3 regions of the Dickeya parazeae Ech586 genome follow, and region 1 is predicted to be linked to each of the others. Evidence: predicted binding sites of a transcription regulator. Region 1 holds the regulator's gene; each other region holds the start of a gene.
The links. Region 1 encodes sigma-54, which starts transcription at its own class of promoters, with help from an activator protein. Its sites were predicted from a motif close to GTTGGCACANNTTTCGCTNT; they were not measured.
Positions count from the first base shown of each region.

Region 2: the regulator sigma-54 is predicted to act here: its motif matches at 2,875-2,894, upstream of glnK (P-II family nitrogen regulator).
Region 3: the regulator sigma-54 is predicted to act here: its motif matches at 2,966-2,985, upstream of glnA (glutamate--ammonia ligase).

Region 1 is NC_013592.1:326,469-331,490, reverse strand. It holds gene lptA (lipopolysaccharide ABC transporter substrate-binding protein LptA) at 1-501, shown strand, start outside; gene lptB (LPS export ABC transporter ATP-binding protein) at 517-1,242, shown strand; gene rpoN (RNA polymerase factor sigma-54) at 1,291-2,724, shown strand; gene hpf (ribosome hibernation promoting factor) at 2,749-3,036, shown strand; gene ptsN (PTS IIA-like nitrogen regulatory protein PtsN) at 3,130-3,621, shown strand; gene rapZ (RNase adapter RapZ) at 3,759-4,613, shown strand; gene npr (PTS phosphocarrier protein NPr) at 4,610-4,882, shown strand.
Region 2 is NC_013592.1:1,156,165-1,161,186, reverse strand. It holds gene tesB (acyl-CoA thioesterase II) at 146-1,009, shown strand; gene amtB (ammonium transporter AmtB) at 1,133-2,425, opposite strand; gene glnK (P-II family nitrogen regulator) at 2,469-2,807, opposite strand; gene DD586_RS05210 (SmdB family multidrug efflux ABC transporter permease/ATP-binding protein) at 3,101-4,894, opposite strand; gene DD586_RS05205 (SmdA family multidrug ABC transporter permease/ATP-binding protein) at 4,887-5,022, opposite strand, start outside.
Region 3 is NC_013592.1:4,711,867-4,716,888, forward strand. It holds gene dtd (D-aminoacyl-tRNA deacylase) at 1-26, opposite strand, end outside; gene yihX (glucose-1-phosphatase) at 34-645, opposite strand; gene typA (ribosome-dependent GTPase TypA) at 867-2,690, opposite strand; gene glnA (glutamate--ammonia ligase) at 3,065-4,474, shown strand; gene glnL (nitrogen regulation protein NR(II)) at 4,681-5,022, shown strand, end outside.

The sequences.
Region 1 (5,022 bases):
CTGGCACTGACCGGAGATACCGAGCAACCGATCCACATTACCTCCGACCAGCAGGCACTGGACATGCAAGGCAATGTGGTGACGTTTACCGGCAACGTTATCGTCACGCAGGGGTCGATAAAAGCACAGGCCGACAAAGTCGTCGTAACCCGTCCTAACGGCCAGCAAGGCCATGAAATCATCGAAGGCTACGGCAATCCGGCGACCTTCTACCAAATGCAGGACAACGGTAAGCCCGTCAAAGGCCATGCTCAGAAAATACGCTATGAAATGGACAAGCAACTGGTCACATTAACCGGCAATGCTTATCTGGAACAGCTGGACAGCAACGTCAAGGGCGACCGCATCACCTATCTGGTACAGCAACAGCAGATGGAAGCGTTCAGCGACAAAGGCAAACGAGTCACTACCGTGCTGGTCCCGACACAATTGCAGGATAAAGGCGCGCAAAATGGCGCCAAGCCCGGCAGCAACACCGGCAAGCCCACCAAACAACAGTGAGTAACGCGCTAACCCATGGCAACACTAATCGCCGAAAATCTGGCCAAGGCGTATAAAGGCCGCAAAGTGGTGGAAAACGTCAGCCTGAATGTCAATTCCGGCGAAATCGTTGGGCTGCTCGGCCCTAACGGGGCCGGCAAGACGACCACCTTCTATATGGTTGTCGGTATCGTCCCACGTGACGAAGGTCGTATCGTGATAGACGATGAGGACATCAGCCTGCTGCCGTTGCACGATCGCGCCCGTCGCGGTATTGGTTACCTGCCGCAAGAGGCCTCGATTTTCCGGCGACTGAGCGTCTACGACAACCTGATGGCGGTACTGGAGATCAGAAAAGATCTGACCCGCGAGCAACAGCAGGATCGCGCCAACGAACTGATGGAAGAGTTTCATATTGTTCACCTGCGCGATAGTCTGGGACAATCGTTGTCCGGTGGTGAACGCCGTCGGGTGGAAATCGCCCGGGCGCTGGCTGCCAACCCCAAATTCATCCTGCTGGACGAACCCTTTGCCGGGGTAGATCCGATTTCGGTTCTCGACATCAAGAAAATCATTGAGCATTTGCGCGATAGTGGGTTAGGCGTACTGATTACCGACCATAATGTGCGTGAAACGCTCGATGTCTGTGAACGTGCCTATATCGTGAGTCAGGGTCAGCTTATTGCCCACGGCTCCCCGATGGATATACTGGCGAATGAGCAGGTAAAACGAGTCTATCTGGGCGAAGGCTTCCGACTCTAACCACGTCATGTTTTAGGTTGATAATTCAAAAGGAAGTTAACGCGCGTTATGAAGCAAGGTTTGCAACTCAGGCTCAGCCAGCAACTGGCTATGACACCGCAGTTACAGCAGGCCATCCGCCTGCTGCAGTTGTCCACGCTTGAACTCCAGCAGGAAATCCAACAGGCGCTGGAAAGCAACCCGTTGCTGGAGCAGGCCGATATTCATGACGAAATAGAAACCCAGGAAATCAGCGACAGCGAAGCGTTGGACACCCGCGAGGCGCTGGAGCAAAAAGAGATGCCCGACGAGTTACCGCTCGACGCCGCCTGGGATGAAATCTACACCGCCGGTACGCCCTCCGGTACCAGCACCGACTACCGTGATGAGGAATTACCGGTCTATCAGGGTGAAACCACGCAGACACTGCAGGATTACCTGATGTGGCAGGTGGAGTTGACGCCGTTTTCCGATACCGATGCCGCGATTGCCACGTCCATCGTCGATGCGGTGGACAACACCGGTTACCTGACGGTATCGCTGGATGACATCCGTGAAAGCATCGGCAATGAAGAGGTCACGCTGGAAGAAGTGGAGGCGGTGCTCAAACGCGTGCAACGTTTTGACCCTGTCGGCGTGGCAGCCCGCGATTTACGCGAATGTCTGCTGGTACAGCTATCGCAGTTCAACAGCGACGTTCCCCGTCTGAGCGAAGCCAGGTTGATTGTCAGCGACTATCTCGATTTGCTCGCCAACCATGATTTCCGCACCCTGATCCGTACCAGCCGCCTCAAAGAAGACGTATTGAAAGAAGCGTTGGCGCTGATTCAGTCACTGGATCCGCGCCCTGGGCAGTCTATCAATACAGGCGAATCCGAGTATGTCATTCCAGACGTCCTGGTTCGCAAGGTACAAGGCCACTGGATGGTAGAACTCAACACCGACAGCGTGCCACGGCTGCAAATCAACCAACAGTATGCCGCTCTTGGCAACAGTGCGCGTAACGACAGCGACGGGCAGTTCATTCGCAGTCATTTGCAGGAAGCGCGCTGGCTCATCAAGAGTCTGGAAAGCCGTAACGATACCCTGTTGAAAGTCACCCGTTGCATTGTGGAACAACAACAGGCGTTCTTCGAACACGGTGAAGAATTTATGAAACCCATGGTGCTGGCGGATATCGCTCAGGCCGTGGATATGCATGAGTCCACCATTTCCCGCGTGACGACCCAGAAATTTTTGCACAGTCCGCGTGGTATTTTTGAGCTGAAGTATTTCTTTTCCAGCCACGTCAATACAGACAGCGGCGGCGAGGCATCGTCCACCGCTATCCGTGCGCTGGTGAAAAAACTCATTGCAGCGGAAAATCCCGCTAAACCGCTGAGCGACAGCAAGCTGACCACCCTGCTTTCCGAACAGGGAATCATTGTGGCCCGCCGTACTGTCGCCAAGTATCGAGAGTCTTTATCTATCCCGCCGTCAAACCAACGCAAACAGCTGGTTTGACCCCTACATGAGAAGGAAGACGATATGCAGCTTAACATTACCGGACACCACGTCGAAATCACGGATGCTATGCGCGAATTCGTGACCTCAAAATTCGCCAAACTTGAGCAATACTTTGATCGTATCAATCAGGTGTACGTGGTACTGAAAGTGGAGAAGATCCTGCACATTGCAGATGCCACGATCCACGTCAACGGAGGTGAGCTGCATGCCACATCGGAAGCGGATGATATGTATGCCGCCATCGATCTACTGATCGACAAGCTGGCGAGACAGTTAAACAAACATAAGGATAAACTGAAACAGCACTGATGTTGCCGTTTCAGGTGCAGGGACAGCAACCAGCCTGCTTGCTTTATGGCAGGCTGGTAACCGAAGGCAACCGTGTCGTTAAGTGAACGCATCATGAACAACGAGCCCGTTATGCAACTTAGCACCGTCCTCCGTAAGGAGTGCACGCGTAGCGCCGTCCACTGTCAGAGCAAAAAGCGCGCACTGGAAATTATCAGTGAACTGGCCGCCAGACAGCTCAATTTGCCGCCACAGATGGTGTTTGAAGCCATTCTGACCCGCGAGCGCATGGGCAGTACCGGAATCGGCAATGGTATCGCCATTCCGCACGGCAAGCTGGAAGACGACAATACGCTCGGTGCAGTCGGCGTCTTTATCCAGTTGGAACAACCGATAGCCTTTGATGCCATCGATAACCAGCCGGTCGATCTGCTTTTTGCCTTGCTGGTTCCCACTGAACAATGTAAAACCCATTTGCATACGCTATCGCTTGTCGCCAAACGACTGGCGGATAAAATCGTGTGTAAGCGCCTGCGCGCTGCCCAAAGCGATGAAGAGCTCTATCAGATCATGACCGAAGCGGATGATCTGCCCGACCAGCCCTGACGGCAGGCTTCGGACGTTATCCAATCATGAATGACAGCAGGTGTAAGCCTGACAGATACCGGCCTGGCCGGGAAAACGAAGTTAGCTAACTGTGGCGGTGGACATTCACCATCCCGCTGCCAGGGGGGAGTCGTCAGATGGTGCTGATGATTGTCAGTGGTCGTTCAGGCTCGGGAAAATCCGTAGCCTTGCGCGCGCTGGAAGACATGGGTTTCTATTGCGTAGATAACCTGCCGGTGGTGTTGTTGCCCGAGCTGGCGCAGACATTGGCGGAACGGAACATTTCCGCCGCGGTCAGCATTGACGTGCGTAACCTGCCGGAAACGCCGGAAGTACTGGAGCATGCCCTGACACGTCTGCCTCAGAGCTTTTCGCCTCAATTGCTGTTTCTGGATGCCGATCGCAACACGCTGATTCGGCGTTACAGCGACACCCGCCGTCTGCATCCTCTCTCCAGCAAAAATCTGTCGTTGGAAAGCGCCATCGACGAAGAAAATGATCTGCTGGAGCCGCTGCGTTCCCGTGCCGACCTTATCATCGATACGTCGGAAATGTCGGTACACGAACTGGCGGAAATGTTGCGCACCCGTCTGCTCGGCAAGCGCGAGCGTGAACTGACGATGGTCTTCGAGTCATTCGGCTACAAACATGGCATCCCGATTGATGCCGACTACGTGTTTGACGTACGTTTCCTGCCAAACCCGCACTGGGATCCCAAATTGCGCCCGATGACCGGTCTGGATAAACCGGTGGCGGCGTTTCTGGACCGGCACACCGAAGTCCACAATTTTATTTATCAGACCCGCAGCTATCTGGAACTGTGGCTGCCAATGCTGGAAACCAACAATCGCAGCTATCTTACCGTCGCTATCGGTTGTACCGGCGGTAAACACCGCTCCGTCTACATTGCTGAACAACTGGCGGACTACTTTCGCTCCCGTGGCAAGAACGTGCAGTCGCGCCACCGAACGCTGGAAAAACGTAAATCATGACCGTCAGGCAAACCGTTGAAGTGAAAAACCGCTTAGGGATGCACGCGCGCCCGGCCATGAAACTGTTCGAGCTGGTGCAAAGTTTTGATGCTGAGGTGCTGCTACGCAACGAAAATGGCACCGAAGCTGATGCCAGTAGCGTCATTGCCATGCTGATGCTGGATTCCGCCAAAGGCCGCCATATCGAAGTGGAAGTCTCTGGACCAGATGAAGAACACGCGTTAGCAGCGGTCATTCAGCTGTTTGAAGCCGGGTTTGACGAAGATTAATCTGCTGCTGTGCCCCCGGATGGCGCAAGTCGCCATCTGTGATCCCAGTCGATTCCTGTTTATGCGGTACGTTTTTATGCGGTAAGTTCCCTGCATCCCTGATACCATCGGATTAACTTATACCAACTTATGCCCCTGCC
Region 2 (5,022 bases), 830 kb from region 1:
ACCTGCATGACAATTATGGTGGAAAATTCCGATAGTTATGGCAACGCTCATGGCTATCCCAAACTCCACTGATTTGTTTTGATGGAATTAGGTTCCTTAGACGATGAATTGACGTGCGTAATCACATTACTCCAAAGGCAGAACTATGAGTCAGGCATTACAACAACTTCTCGACCTGCTAAATCTGGAAAAACTCGAAGAAGGCCTATTTCGCGGCCAAAGTCAGGATCTGGGATTACGCCAGGTATTTGGCGGTCAGGTGGTCGGCCAGGCGTTGTCCGCTGCCAAGCAGACCGTGCCGCCAGAGCGTTTCGTCCATTCGTTTCACAGTTACTTCTTACTCCCCGGTGACAGCCAGAAACCGATCATTTACGACGTAGAAACCCTACGGGATGGCAACAGTTTTAGCGCCAGACGCGTCAGCGCGATTCAGAACGGCCGTTCGATTTTTTACATGACGGCGTCTTTTCAGACTCGGGAGAGTGGTTTTGAACATCAAAGCGACATGCCACTCGTCACACCGCCAGAATCGCTTCCTTCAGAGCAGGACATTGCCCGTAGCATGGAGTCGTTGATTCCTCCTGCTATGCGGCAGGTGTTTACTAACGACCGGCCTATCGAAATTCGTCCGGTAAAATTCCACAATCCATTGAAAGGCGAGGCCGCGCCCCCGGTCAGGCAAGTGTGGTGTCGAGCCAACGGCACCATGCCGGATGACGAGCGGACTCACCAGTATCTGCTCGGTTATACCTCTGACTGCCACTTCCTGCTCACGGCACTACAGCCACATGGTGTCGGGTTCCTGGAACGGGGTATGCAAGTCGCGACGATTGACCACGCGATGTGGTTCCATCGGCCGTTCCGGCTTGATGACTGGCTGCTTTACACTGTCGAAAGCCCTTCAGCCTCCGGTGCTCGCGGATTTGTACGCGGCCAGTTCTACACCCGCGAAGGCGTGCTGGTCGCCTCCAGTGTGCAGGAAGGCGTCATCCGTCGGCATGGACAGTAATCCCCGCGATATTGAAAGATAAAAATGTTGAGCGATAAAAAAACCACCTTTTTCAAGGTGGTTTTTTGTTTGCCTCATAACGGTAGCCGGTATTTATCCGTTACCGATACTGAACACGAAAGATTACTGGTTGTACGCGTTTTCGCCGTGGCTGTTGACGTCCAAACCTTCGCGCTCTTGTTCTTCCGGTACACGCAGACCAACAGCAATATCCGCAATCTTGAAGGAAATGAACGCTGCAACGCCAGACCATACGATGGCAACAATCACGCTAAACAGCTGAACCCATACCTGATGCGCCATTGTCACGCCCTGCGCATAACCGACACCACCCAGTGATGACGCTGTAAACACACCCGTCAGCAAGCACCCAACGATACCGCAAACGCCATGCACACCGAACACATCACAAGGGTCGTCAACACGCAGCCATTTTTTCAGCACGGTCACGCCCCACAGGCCAGCAAAGCCACCGGCAAAACCAATCACCATGGAACCACCGACACCTACCGTACCAGCAGCGGGCGTAATGGCAACCAGACCGGCGATACAACCAGAGCAAGCACCCAACAGCGATGGTTTACCACGAGTAATCCATTCGCCTACAACCCAGGCCAGAATCGCTGCGGCGGTCGCCACCACCGTAGTCAGGAACGCCAGGCCAGCAATATTGTTAGCGGCAGCGGCAGAACCGGCGTTAAAGCCGAACCAGCCGATATACAGAATCGCAGTACCCAGGAAAACCATCGGCAGATTGTGTGGTTTGAACGCCTCTTTACCGAAACCAACGCGTTTGCCCAACAGCAATGCACCAACCAGACCCGCAACCGCCGCATTAATATGCACCACCGTACCGCCAGCGAAGTCCAGTGCACCATCGGCCGCCAGATAGCCGCCGCCCCAGACCATGTGGGTCATCGGCAGATAAGACAAGGTGAACCACAGTGTAGAGAAGATAAGTACCGCTGAGAAACGAATACGTTCACCCAGCGCGCCAAGCACCAGACCCACAGTAATACAGGCAAAAGACGCCTGATAAGCCACATGGATGAACTGGTAAAATGTACCGCTGATTGAGTTGATATCAATGCCGTTGAGCATGAAGTTAGTCAGGCCGCCGAAAAACGGGCTACCCGTGCTAAATGCCACGCTGTAACCATAAATCACCCACAGGATGCACACCAGGGCAAAAGCCACTGTTATCTGGGTCAGCATGGACAGTACGTTTTTGCTACGAATTAAACCACCGTAGAACAGCGCCAAACCAGGAATGGTCATGAACAGTACCAACGCGGTACAAATCATCATGAACGCATTGTCCGCTTTGTCTACTACAGGTGCTGGCGTATCCGCCATAACCCATGTCGGAAGCATGGCTGCCGCACCTAAACCTAACGACAAGGAAAGTTTCTTCATTTTTTCATTCATCCCTATTTAATAAGGCTAAATCAGGTAATTGTTATAATGCGGCTTCGTCAGTTTCGCCGGTACGGATACGGATGACGCGTTGCAGTTCTGCAACAAAGATTTTGCCGTCGCCGATCTTACCGGTGTAAGCAGCTTTGCTGATGACATCAATAACTTCATCCAGTTGGTCGTCAGCAATCGCGATGTCGATCTTCACTTTTGGTAAAAAGTTCACGCTGTATTCTGCGCCGCGATATAACTCGGCATGCCCTTTCTGACGCCCAAACCCTTTCACCTCAGTGACGGTGAGCCCCTGGATGCCTACAGAAGACAGTGCTTCACGAACGTCTTCCAGCTTGAACGGTTTAATGACTACAGTAACCAGTTTCATCCTCATCCCCCTAACTGTGTAAGTTCAGGCTTGTGCCCGTCACTCTCAATATGTCCACGTATCACTTAAAGCAAATCGTGTGCCATAACGACAGCACCCGCATAAAAGTGACGAAACGCGACGCTTTAAAGACAGAAAAGAAGAGGAGTGAATAAAGTATGGACAATGAACGGGAAAAACAGGAGCGCGCAACGCACAAAAATAGTGCATCACGCTTAATTTCAGTGCACGGCACTGCACAGTAAGGAAAGCTCTGCCAAATTATGGTGCGAAACGCTGCCCGATACTGGCAGTCATGGTGCCTGGGAGATCAGTTCCGCAGAATCATGTGGCTGTGAAAGGATCAGTTCTCTGCTCGCCTGCTGCAATTGATACATTTGGTAGTAGCGACCGTTTTTCGCCAACAACTGTTCATGCGTTCCCTGCTCCACCGTTTTACCGTGGTGCAGTACCAAAATGTTATCAGCCTCAACGATGGTTGACAGGCGATGTGCTATCACCACCAAGGTGGTGTGGGAGCGCACCAGCCGCAGCGCTCGCTGGATAGCCTGTTCCGTACCGGAGTCAATATTGGCGGTCGCTTCATCCAGAATCAGGATCCGGGGGGCCGCTACCAGTACCCTGGCCAGCGCCAGCAACTGTTTTTGCCCCACGGACAAGTTATTGCCCTGCTCGCCAATGCGACTATGAATGCCTTCTGGCATGTCTCGCACCAGCAGGGCCAGTTGCACCGCCTCCAGCGCCTGCCAGACCTTTTCCTCACTGATATCTCGCCCCAGCGTGACATTAGCGAACATGGAGTCAGCCAACACAACGGGGTCCTGTTGTACCATCGCCACATGTTGACGCAGCACCTGATGCGATAACCCCGACAATGGACGACCATCCAGACGGATTTCACCACTATCTGGAACGTAATACCCCATCAGCAGACTTGCCAGCGTACTCTTACCACTACCGGTATGCCCAACCAACGCGACAAATCCCCGATCCGGCACATGCAACTCAATGTGGTGCAATACCGGTTTATCTTTATGGTAAGAAAACGTCACCTGCTCAATATCGATACGGCCGCTTTCCAGTGCGCGAGTATCGTCACCGTACTGCTGTCGGGCACCATCCATCAGTTCAAAAATGCGCTCCCCGGCAACAACAGCCTGTTGCAGCATCGATTGCTGGGTGGTGAGTTCGATCAGAGGTTCATTCAATCGCCCCAGATAATTGATGAACGCATACAACACCCCGACGCCAATAGAACCGACCGCGCTGAATCCGAATTGCAGCAACAAGCCACACATCACCAATGCCGAAAACAGGCTTAATAGCGGGCGTAACAGAAACCCATCCAGCCTCAGCGTCTGCATCCGGGTGTTATAATGCGCCCAGCTTGCGTCACTCAGTTTTTTGCCGAATCTCATCTGTTGGCGAAACTGTTGAATGACGTTCATGCCGCTAATCGACTCGTTAAAGCCGTCATTAATATCCGCCAGATAGCTACGCATCCGGCGAACAATCGGTGTGCTGTAACGCTGGTAAATCACCATCACCATCGCAACCGCTGGAAAGATAGCAGTGGCTATCAGCGCCATACGCCAGTCCAGGCTAAACATGGCAATCAGCATCGCCCCAATCAATGCGGCGCTACGCAACACGCTGCCCACGACCATGACATACAGATCACGCACAACTTCGGTATCGTTGGTCACCCGAGAGATGAGTTGCCCTACCGGCTGGGTATCGAACACCGCCAACGGTTGACGCAGGGCTGCGTCCATGACATCCGTGCGCAACTGCTGCACGACGCCGACAGCTACCCGATTGAACATCAGCGCCTGAACGTAATGCAAAAAAGCAGCCATCCCTTGCAGCAACACATATCCCACCGCCAGGCCAGCCGCTATCACCAGCGGGAACTCGCCTTTGCTGACCAGGTGATCGATGAAGTAACTGACCAAAACCGGCCCGGCTACCTCAGCCCCCGCCGCAATCCATAATAACAACACGCCGGTTCCTACCGTTTTCTTCCACGGTAATCCGTAAGACAGCAACCGTTTTAACGTTGGCCATAATGCACGAGGATTATTCACTTGATTGCTCCTCACGGGGGGAATCATCCAATGCGGCTTCCAGTTGCTGATAACGGTACATATCGCGATACCATCCCGTCTGCTGTGATAGATGTGCGTGATCACCACGCTGCGCCACATGCCCTTGC
Region 3 (5,022 bases), 430 kb from region 1:
GAGACTCGCTGAATTAATGCGATCATAACGGCCTTACGACTCCTGCTTAAAAACCTGGCTGGCAAAAAAATCCGGCACCACCTGCCGATCGCTGACCAGAATAGAACGGATACCTAGCGCATTCGCCGCCTCAACATTAGCGGCATTGTCATCAAAAAAGAGTGCGTCACCGGCTGCAAATCCCTCTTCGCACAACACATGGTGGTAAATCGCCGCCTCCGGTTTACGCATACCGATATCCTGAGACAAATAAAGCCTGTCGGCGGCTTGTTGTACTTCGGGGTATTCGCCCGGCCAGAATTGACAGTGCAGGCGATTGGTATTGGAGAGTATTACCACGCGATGGCCTTCCTGCCGCAACCGATGCATGATATCGATCACATCTTTGCGCACACCGATGAAAATTGCCTGCCAACCGGTCGAAAACTGCTCAAAACTGAGTGATATCCCCAACTCATGGCACAATCGCGACGCAAACTCCTCATCGCTAATTTCACCACGCTCGTGCAGCTCGACGGTGTATCCCAGCTCAAAACGCTTACGCAGGGTCGCCAGCGGTGCGCCGCTCAGATTGCTCCACACCCCCAGAACACGATTGAAGTCGATGTCGATTACGACGTTACCTAAATCAAAGATATACAGCATGTGTCCTCCAGACAGGCCAGTAGGGTTTTCACTGTAGCGAGAAAAATCCGTACTGAATAGGGAGGATAAGCAGGATCATAATAAGGTTAAAAAGGGGGCGGGCCAGATACAAGCGCAGGAGCGGTTGCCTTAAAAAAACAAAGGCCCCATAAAGGGGCCTTATCGTAAGGCAGCGCCGTCAAATCCCGTCGTCCGCCTTAGGTATCACTAAAAATAGTGAATTATTCTTCCTTGGTAGAACGGTTCGCACGGCGGCGATCGTTTTCCGTCAGGTGACGCTTACGCAGACGAATCGAGGTCGGCGTTACTTCAACCAGTTCATCGTCATCAATGAACTCCAGCGCCTGCTCCAGTGACATTTTTACCGGCGGTACCAGTACGGTAGCTTCGTCAGTACCAGAAGCACGCATGTTGGTCAGCTTCTTACCGGTCAGACAGTTAACGGTCAGGTCGTTAGAACGTGTATGAATACCGATGATCTGGCCTTCGTACACTTCAGCGCCGTGACCCAGGAACAGCTTACCGCGCTCCTGCAAGCTAAACAGCGCATAAGCAACCGCTTTACCCTGGCCGTTGGAGATCAGCACACCGTTTTGACGCTGGCCGATTTCACCCGGACGGATGTCATCATAGTGGCTGAAGGTGGAATACAGCAGACCGGTACCAGAGGTCATAGTCATGAACTCGGTACGGAAGCCAATCAGGCCACGGCTTGGGATCACGTAATCCAGACGTACGCGACCTTTACCATCGGGGATCATGTCACGCATTTCGCCTTTACGCAGACCCAGCGCTTCCATTACTGAACCCTGATGCTGCTCTTCGATATCCACGGTCACCTGCTCGAACGGCTCCTGACGGCGGCCATCGATGGTACGGAAGATAACTTTCGGGCGGGATACCGCCAGTTCGAAACCTTCACGACGCATGTTTTCGATCAACACGGACAGGTGCAGTTCACCACGGCCAGATACACGGAACGCATCCGGATCTTCGGTTTCTTCCACACGCAGCGCCACGTTGTGCACCAGCTCTTTACGCAGACGATCCAGAATCTGACGTGACGTGACGTATTTGCCTTCCTTGCCGCAGAACGGCGAGGTGTTAACGCAGAAATACATGGTCACGGTCGGTTCGTCTACCGACAGCGCCGGCAGCGCTTCCACGCAGGACGTATCGCAGATAGTGTCGGAAATGTTCAGTTCGCCCAGACCGGTGATAGCAATGATATCGCCCGCTTCTGCCAGTGAACTTTCAATACGCTGCAAACCCAGGTGGCCCAGCACCTGGCTCACTTTACCGTTGCGTACTTTGCCTGCGCTGTCGATGATGCTGACCTGCTGGTTCGGTTTCACCACGCCGCGTTTAATACGGCCGATACCGATAACGCCAACATAGTTGTTGTAGTCCAGCTGGGAGATCTGCATCTGGAACGGACCGTCGAGGTCGACATTCGGCGCTTCAACGTGTTTCACGATGGCTTCAAACAGCGGGGTCATGTCTTCGGCCATATCGTTATGGTCCAGACCGGCGATGCCGTTCAGCGCGGACGCATAAACAATCGGGAAGTCCAACTGCTCGTCGGTGGCACCCAGATTAACAAACAGGTCGAACACCTGATCAACCACCCAGTCAGGACGAGCGCCAGGACGGTCAACCTTATTAATGACAACAATCGGCTTCAGGCCATAGGCAAAAGCTTTCTGGGTCACGAAACGCGTCTGCGGCATCGGGCCGTCCATCGCGTCTACCAGCAGCAGTACAGAGTCCACCATGGACATCACGCGTTCTACCTCGCCGCCGAAGTCGGCGTGCCCTGGGGTATCCACGATATTGATGCGGTAGTCATTCCAGTTGATGGCGGTATTTTTAGCGAGGATGGTAATTCCGCGCTCTTTTTCCAAATCATTGGAGTCCATAACACGTTCAGTGGCGTCATTACGCTCACCCAACGTACCGGACTGTTGCAGCAACTTATCAACCAGGGTTGTTTTTCCATGGTCAACGTGCGCAATAATAGCGATGTTACGCAAATTTTCGATCACAGCTTTGCCTCAGGCATTTTAGAAATAGCGCGCTATTGTACACGTATTAATCGAGCGACTGAACAAGATCACAATCATCTTCCACAAACAACCTGCGAATTACGGGTCTGTGATCCCTTTCACGGTGCAATAAAGCAGCACCCCACAAACTCAGAGCACTAATTAAGTGCAATAACACCAAAATGGTGCACACTTTTGGTGCAGTTAACTATCTTGGTGCAGTTCAGGAGGAGACAAAAAACCAGCAGGAATGCTGGTTAGAACTATTCTTTAAAGTTGGCACAGTTTTCGCTATATGTTTTGTACGGTAACAACATCATTCCACAACGATATTCGTTCCACGACGATAAATGACACAATCGGGAGAACCAAGTATGTCAGTAGAACACGTTTTGACGATGCTGAATGAGCATGAGGTGAAGTTTGTTGACCTTCGCTTCACGGATACCAAAGGCAAAGAGCAGCACGTCACTATTCCGGCCCACCAGGTTAATGCTGACTTCTTCGAAGACGGTAAAATGTTTGATGGTTCCTCGATTGGCGGCTGGAAAGGCATCAACGAATCCGACATGGTGTTAATGCCGGACGCGACTACTGCGGTTATGGATCCGTTCTTCGAAGAACCGACTCTGATCATCCGTTGTGACATTCTGGAACCGGGCACCATGCAGGGTTATGACCGTGACCCTCGCTCCATCGCTAAACGTGCTGAAGACTTCCTGCGCTCTTCCGGTATCGCTGATACCGTACTGTTCGGGCCAGAGCCGGAATTCTTCCTGTTTGACGACGTACGTTTCGGCAGCAGCATCTCCGGTTCCCACGTTGCTATCGACGACATCGAAGGTGCCTGGAACTCCAGCACCAAATACGAAGAAGGCAACAAAGGCCACCGTCCGGCAGTGAAAGGCGGTTACTTCCCGGTTCCGCCGGTAGACTCTGCGCAGGACTTGCGTTCTGCCATGTGTCTGACCATGGAGCAGATGGGCCTGGTAGTTGAAGCGCATCACCACGAAGTAGCGACCGCTGGTCAGAACGAAGTGGCTACCCGCTTCAACACCATGACCAAGAAAGCCGACGAAATCCAGATCTACAAATACGTTGTACACAACGTGGCACACGCCTTCGGCAAAACCGCAACCTTCATGCCGAAACCGATGTTCGGCGATAACGGTTCCGGTATGCACTGCCACATGTCTCTGGCTAAAGACGGTACTAACCTGTTCTCCGGCGACAAATACGGCGGCCTGTCTGAAACCGCGCTGTACTACATCGGCGGTGTAATCAAACACGCTAAAGCCATCAACGCGCTGTCCAACCCGACCACCAACTCCTACAAGCGTCTGGTCCCGGGTTACGAAGCGCCGGTTATGCTGGCTTACTCTGCCCGTAACCGTTCTGCCTCCATCCGTATTCCGGTGGTATCGAGCCCGAAAGCACGTCGTATCGAAGTACGCTTCCCGGACCCGGCTGCTAACCCGTACCTGTGCTTCGCTGCACTGCTGATGGCTGGTCTGGACGGCATCATCAACAAGATCCACCCGGGCGATGCCATGGACAAGAACCTGTACGATCTGCCGCCGGAAGAAGCGAAAGAGATCCCAACCGTAGCAGGCTCTCTGGAAGAAGCGTTGAACGCCCTGAACGCAGACCGCGAGTTCCTGACCCGTGGCGGCGTATTCACTGACGACGCTATCGATGCTTACATCGAACTGCGTATTGCTGAAAACGACCGCGTTCGCATGACGCCGCACCCGGTTGAGTTCGAACTGTACTACAGCGTGTAACATCCCACGCTCTTGACGGCAGGACGAAGAAAATGATGTTCATACTGCCGTCTGATAGCTGTTTTTTATTTATGTTTATTTTTGTTGCCGTGGAAACTTTTCAGCCCATCTTCGGATGGGCTTTTTTCTCCACAAGACATATGACCGTTGCGACTTAACCTACAATCGAGAATAGTGTGCACTAAAATAGTGCGGGAGTCTGCGTTATGGCAACAGGCACGCTGCCCGATGCTGGGCAGATCCTTAATTCTTTAATAAACAGCATCTTGTTGCTGGATAAAGATCTGGCTATTCACTACTCAAACCCAGCGGCGCAACAACTTCTGGCTCAAAGTTCACGTAAACTGTCTGGAACGCCCCTGCCGGATCTGCTCGGTTACTTTTCGTTAAATCTCGACCTGATGCGGGAAAGCCTCGACTCTGGACAAGGTTTTACCGATAACGAAGTCACCATCGTGGTAGATGGTCGGGCACATATCATGTCGCTGACGGCTCAGCGCATTCAGCACGATTTTATCCTGTTGGAAATGGCGCCGATGGATAACCAA